Regions from separate parts of the Tenacibaculum sp. UWU-22 genome, predicted to be linked through region 2. Evidence: riboswitches for the same ligand, from Rfam matches in the RefSeq annotation. Region 2 holds a riboswitch; the other holds the start of a gene.
The links. A riboswitch is a leader RNA that binds a small molecule or an ion and turns the genes downstream of it on or off. The one in region 2 is predicted to bind S-adenosylmethionine.
Positions count from the first base shown of each region.

Region 1: it holds a riboswitch for S-adenosylmethionine, as region 2 does, so the genes downstream of both, AB2B44_RS03040 (O-acetylhomoserine aminocarboxypropyltransferase/cysteine synthase family protein) here and AB2B44_RS10320 (homocysteine S-methyltransferase family protein) in region 2, are expected to answer to the same signal.

Region 1 covers NZ_JBFNGP010000001.1:691,461-694,885, forward strand. The annotation lists gene thrA (bifunctional aspartate kinase/homoserine dehydrogenase I) at 1-428, opposite strand, end outside; gene AB2B44_RS03040 (O-acetylhomoserine aminocarboxypropyltransferase/cysteine synthase family protein) at 440-1,732, opposite strand; SAM riboswitch class I at 1,862-1,975, opposite strand; gene AB2B44_RS03045 (glycogen/starch synthase) at 2,177-2,986, shown strand; gene AB2B44_RS03050 (DUF4270 family protein) at 3,009-3,425, shown strand, end outside.
Region 2 covers NZ_JBFNGP010000007.1:11,453-14,877, forward strand. The annotation lists gene metH (methionine synthase) at 1-1,083, opposite strand, end outside; gene AB2B44_RS10320 (homocysteine S-methyltransferase family protein) at 1,103-2,110, opposite strand; SAM riboswitch class I at 2,162-2,283, opposite strand; gene cysM (cysteine synthase CysM) at 2,435-3,325, opposite strand; gene epsC (serine O-acetyltransferase EpsC) at 3,327-3,425, opposite strand, start outside.

The DNA.
Region 1 (3,425 bases), on a different contig from region 2:
GTTATATTCGGGTTTAAAACTGCCATTTCCCAAGCAATTCCGCCACCTAATGAACCACCTATTAGGGCAAATAATTTTGTTATGTTTAGTTGCTTTAACCCCAACAAAAAAATAGCTGCAATATCTCTTGCAATAAAACTCTTGTAGTCGTCAAAAACAAAACCGTCATAACCATTACCTGGAATATTAAAAGAAAGAATGGTATACACCTTAGTGTTTATAACATTATTTTCACCTATAATTTCTTTCCACCAACCATTTTCACCCGCTACATTACTATTTCCTGTTAATGCATGATTTACTAAAACTACAGGAGCAGTACCTAGTTTTTTTCCGAAAACTTGATAACTTAACGGAATGTTATCAAACTTAACACCGCTTTCTGTAGTATAATTTGCTATATTTATATGTAATAATGGATTTTTCAAGACTATAAATACTATGTTAAAACGGTTTTCTTAATTTTAGCAAAAGCACTTTTTAAATCGTTTTTCAAATCATCTAAATCTTCAATACCAACTGATAATCGTATTAAATCTTCCGTAACTCCTGCACTAGCTTGTTGTTCTGTATTTAATTGTTGGTGTGTAGTACTTGACGGATGAATAATTAAAGATTTTGTATCGCCAATATTGGCTAATAACGAAAATATTTTGGTTTCGTTTGCTATTGCTTTAGCCGCTTCAAAGCCCCCTTTAGCCCCAAAAGTAACTACTCCACTTTGCCCGTTTGGCAAGTATTTATCTGCTAACGGTTTATATTTATTATTTTCTAACCCGGGGTAATTTACCCAAGCTACTTCATCTTGTTCAGCTAACCATTTTGCCAATGCTAAGGCGTTTTCAGAATGTTTTTTTATTCGAACAGATAATGTTTCTAACCCTTGTATAATTTGAAATGCATTAGTGGGGCTTAATGCTCCTCCAAAATCACGCAAGCCTTCTAAAATCAATTTAAAAGTATATGAAGCAGCTCCTAAGGTTTCATAATATTTTAACCCATGATAACCTAATGAAGGCTCTGTAAATTCAGGAAATTTTCCGTTAGACCAATCAAAATTACCGGCATCAATAATAGCTCCTCCCAGAGAGGTTCCTTGCCCTCCAATATATTTTGTTAATGAATGAATTACAATGTTTGCCCCATGTTTAATAGGGTTTAATAACGCTGGGGTAGCCACTGTATTATCTACAATAAAAGGCACTTTTGCTGCTTTAGCATGTTTAGAAATTTCTTCTAAATCTAATACATCTAATTTTGGATTTCCTAAAGACTCTACAAAAAAGGCTCTTGTATTTTCTTGAACAGCATCTCCAAAATTAGCAGGATTATCAGCATCAACAAAAGTAGTGGTTATACCTAGCCTTGGCAAAGTAACATTTAATAAATTATAGGTTCCACCGTATAAACTACTAGATGCAACAATATGATCACCTGCTTTTAAAAGGGTTAATAACCCTGTAGCAATAGCACCCGTTCCTGAAGCAAAAACTACGGCACCAACCCCACCTTCTATAGCCGCTAAACGGTCTTGTAAAATTTGGTTTGTAGGGTTATTTAAACGTGTGTAAATAAAACCTAATTCTTTTAACGAAAATAGGTTGGCTGCATGATCTGCATCATTAAAAACATACGATGTGGTTTGATAAATAGGCACTGCTCTAGTACCTGCGTTTTGTTTTACATCGTGTCCGGCGTGCAACGCTTGGGTTGCTAATTTTTGTGTACTCATTTTTCTACTATTTTTTGAGTTAATAATTAATTAAAACAAAAGCCAAATGCATCAAATAATTACTATTGATGTACTTACAAGAAAAATGTTATAAGAATTCAAGGGGCATTACAGTATAAGCAATTCCGCTGGTTATCTATCCTTTTAGCTAACGCTTTTGGTAGAATTTAGCACCTTCTTTGACAGAACAAAGGGTTGCCAAGGCTTCAATGGGTCTAATCCCTCCACCTTTCTTGATAACATTATTAAATAAGTGTTTGAACTTTATTGGTGCAAATATATGTTTAGAAAATTTTAATATGCAAATTTTTTTCATTTTTTTTTCAATTTTTAACCCGTTTCAGGCTCGTAACTTAACCAATTATATGCTCAAAATGACAATTTAACACTAATTTTTAATAAAATTTCGTACCTTTGCACCCTTACTATTAAGAGATTAGATTAATGAAGGATAAGAGAATATTGTATGTTTCATCAGAGGTAGTTCCATACTTACCCGAAACAGAGTTGTCATCAACCGCGTTTAATGTTGCTAAAAAAGCACATGCTAAAGGAGTTCAAACACGTATTTTTATGCCTCGTTTTGGGGTAATCAATGAAAGGAGGCATCAGCTGCACGAAGTAATTCGTTTATCAGGGATGAATTTAATTATCGATGATATGGATATGCCTTTAATTATTAAAGTTGCATCTATACCAAAAGAAAGAATGCAAGTTTATTTTATTGATAACGACGAGTACTTTAAGCGTAAAGCGATGTATACCGATGAAGACGATATGCTATTTAGCGATAATGATGAGCGAATGATTTTCTTTACCAAAGGAGTTGTAGAAACGGTAAAAAAATTAAATTGGGTACCCGACATTATTCATGTTCACGGATGGATGGCATCATTACTTCCGTTATATTTAAGAGAATTTTATAATGATGAACCATTGTTTGCCGAAAGCAAAATTGTAACTTCGCTTTATAACGATGGGTTTAGCAACTCTTTAAATAACAAATTAACGGATAAAGTAAAATATGATAACATAAATGAAGAGAAGCTAAAAACCTTAGCAACACCCACACACACAAATATTTTAAAAAGTGCCATTGAAAATTCGGATGCAGTTATTATCGCTAGTGAAGAACTTTCTGACGAAATAAAAGCATTTATTGAAGCTACTGAAACTCCTATTTTAGCATTTCAAACAGAAGAAGAATTAACTGAGGCATATTTAAATTTTTACGAAAATAAAGTTTTAGTATAATCTAACGAATTTATTAAATTAAATGAAAAAAACTGCTTTTATCAGTGTAATCCTATTACTTTTAGGATTAGTAGTTTCATGTGAAAAAGATTTTAAAGATATTGGAACCTCTGTTATTAAAAACGGAGCTTTTGAAACAAAAGACACTCTTTTAGATATAAACATAACCCCTGTTGACCTTGCTTCGGTAAAAGCTGATGGTGGAATTACCAACGCTAGTTTAGGAAAATATTTATTAGGCATATTTAACAGACCTCAATATAAAAAAATTGAAGCTTCTGTTGTTTCGCAACTAAGCTACCTACCTGATTTAAAAGTAGTAGACAAAACCTACGGCTCAGACACAACAGTAGTTACTAAAATGGATAAAGCTTTTATAATGTTACCTTATACGGCAACAGATACAAGCTCTACTTCTGAAAAAAAATATAATATTGAT
Region 2 (3,425 bases):
AACACTTAAACGGGCTTCTTCGGCATCTTGTTCAATAAAAGCATCTATTCCTTTTACTAAAGAATGTGTAATACGTTTTTGTAACGAAAGTGTTCGCCATTCTAAAATAGTGGTTTCATCTTCTTTTTGTTTGCCTTTAATGGTTTCAGCAAATTCTAATAAGCGTTCGGTAGCATCATCTCTTCTATCAAGAATTACATCTTCTATATGTTCTAATAAATCTTTCGGAATATCATCATACACTTCTAACAAGGCAGGGTTTACAATTCCCATATTCATTCCTGCTTTTATAGCATAATATAAAAATACAGAATGCATAGCTTCACGTACGGCATTGTTACCTCTAAAAGAAAATGAAACATTACTTACGCCACCACTTACACTTACATGCGGTAAGTTTTCTCGTACCCACTTAGTAGCTTCTATAAAGTCGAGTGCATTTTTTCTATGCTCTTCCATACCTGTTGCTACTGGAAAAATGTTTAAATCGAAAATAATGTCTTCAGCAGGGAAACCAACGGTCTCAGTTAAAATTTTGTAAGAACGTGCTGCAATTTCAATTCTTCTTTTGTAATTATCTGCTTGCCCTACTTCGTCAAAGGCCATTACAATTACGGCAGCTCCGTATCGTTTAATTTGAGTGGCTTCCCAAATAAATTTTTCTTCTCCTTCTTTTAAAGAAATTGAATTAACTATTGATTTTCCTTGTACAACTTGTAACCCAGCTTCGATAATTTCCCATTTCGAACTGTCAATCATTATCGGAACTCGTGCAATATCAGGTTCAGATGCTATTAAATTTAAAAAACGCACCATGGCTTCTTTTCCATCAATTAAACCATCATCCATATTAATATCGATAATTTGTGCACCGCCGTCTACTTGATGCCGAGCAATGGCCAAAGCTTCATCAAATTTTTCTTCTTTTATTAATCGCAGAAACTTACGAGACCCCGCCACATTGGTTCGTTCGCCTACATTAATAAAATTACTTTCGGGTGTAATAATTAATGGTTCTAATCCACTTAAACGCATATAGCGTTGGTGTTTGTTGGTTGATAATTGATTTGTTTCGCTCGTCATTTCCTTCTTTTCTTTTTTATTATGTTGTTGCAACAAATTTGGTTTGACGTGGTTTGTATTTAGCAGCTATTTGCGCTATTGCAGAAATGTGTTCGGGTGTTGTGCCACAACATCCGCCTATAATATTGATTAAATTTTTCTTTAAATATTCTTCTATCTGACTTGCTGTTTCTTTGGGGGTTTCTTCGTATTCTCCAAAAGCATTAGGTAACCCTGCATTAGGGTGTGCTGAAATGGCAAAAGGTGTTTTGTTAGCAATAGCTTCTAAGTGCGGTTGTAATAAATTGGCTCCTAAAGCGCAGTTAAAACCTACAGATAGTAATGGAATATGTGAAATAGATATTAAAAAGGCTTCTGCTGTTTGACCTGACAATGTTCTTCCTGAAGCATCGGTAATAGTTCCTGAAACCATAATTGGAATATCTAGGTTTTGTGCTGCTTTTACTTCTTCAATAGCAAATAATGCTGCTTTTGCATTTAGCGTGTCAAATACGGTTTCTACTAATAAAACATCGGCTCCGCCATCTAATAATGCTTCTACTTGTTGTTTATATGCCTTTCGTAACTCGTCAAAAGTTACGGCTCTATATCCAGGGTCATTAACATCTGGAGACATGCTGGCAGTTCGGTTGGTGGGGCCAATAGAACCTGCAACAAAACGTGGTTTATGAGGTTCTTTTTTGGTAAATTCATCAGCGACTTCTTTAGCTATTTTTGCAGATTGGTAATTTAATTCATATACCAAATCTTCCATTTTGTAATCTGCCATAGCAATGGTGGTTCCTGAAAAAGTATTGGTTTCAACAATATCGGCTCCTGAAGCAAAATATTTTCTGTGTACTTCTTTTACAGCTTCGGATTGTGTAATTGATAATAAATCGTTATTTCCTTTTAATGGAATAGGGTAATCTTTAAAACGTTCTCCTCTGAAATCCTCTTCAGTAAAATTATACTGTTGCAGCATAGTACCCATAGCTCCATCGAGTATGAGAATTCGTTTTTGTATTTCGGTATAAATATTTGACATTCCTGATAGTTAGTAAATTAATGTTATCAGGAAAAAAAGAAAAATTGTTTTCCGTTATCTCTCTTTAAAACACAAAATGTGTTCGTACAAGTAGAATGTAGCACCTTCTTTGTTTAGACAAAGGGTTGCTAAGGTTTCAACGGGTCTAATCCCTCCGCCTTTCTTGATAACATTATTGATGTTAATGAACCATTAAGGTGCAAATAAACAAACTTTTTTTTATTTCCCACCATTTGTTTTTAATTATTTTTTCTTTTTTGAATTGTTCAAAAAAGAAAAAAATAATTATCTAAAATTTAAAAACGTAGCTTATTATTCGTTTTTTTAATAATTAAATAAATTTGATGATAAATACCTGTCGCCAATATCACAAATAACAGCTACAATAACGCCTTTATCTATTTTTTCAGCTGTTTTTAGAGCAGCATATACAGCGCCACCACTACTCATTCCAGCAAAAATACCTTCTTGACTAGCTAATTTTCTGGTTGTGTTACGGGCTAGGTTTTCGCTTACTTCTATAATTTCGTCTACTTTAGAGGGGTCGAAAATTTTAGGAAGGTATTCTTTAGACCATTTTCTAATTCCAGGAATTTTAGAACCATCAGTGGGTTGTACACCAATAATTTTAATGTCTGGATTTTGTTCTTTTAAATAGTTAGAAACTCCCATAATGGTGCCTGTTGTTCCCATAGCAGATACAAAGTGGGTAACTTGTCCCTCGGTATCGTTCCATATTTCTGGGCCAGTGGTTTTATAGTGGGCTTTCCAGTTGTCGTTATTTTCAAATTGATTGAGCATAAAATAACCTTTTTTATAACGTAACCGTTGTGCTACATCTCTAGAGCCTTCAATACCTTCTTCTTTTTCTGTAAGAATTACTTCGGCGCCATAAGCTCGCATGGTTTTAATACGTTCTTCGGTAGCGTTTTCGGGCATTACCAAGGTCATATGTAAGCCTAATATTTTAGAAATAAAAGCTAAGGCAATTCCAGTATTTCCGCTTGTTGCTTCTACTAGATAATCACCTTTTTTAATATTTCTTCTTTTTAAGGCTTCAAGAATCATATTGTAGGCAGCTCGATCTTTTACGCTTCCTCCTGGGTTTTGACCTTCTAATTTTAATAATAGGGTTACATCTTTTTTGTTTAAAATAGAGTTTACCCTCACCAAAGGAGTATTACCTACAATATCTACAATACTCTTGTTTTTCATATTAACCTCTTTTTTTTACGATTTTATTTTCTGATTGATAGGTAACAACCGAATTGGGAGGTATTGATTGTGTAACGCAAACATTAGCACCAATAATGGT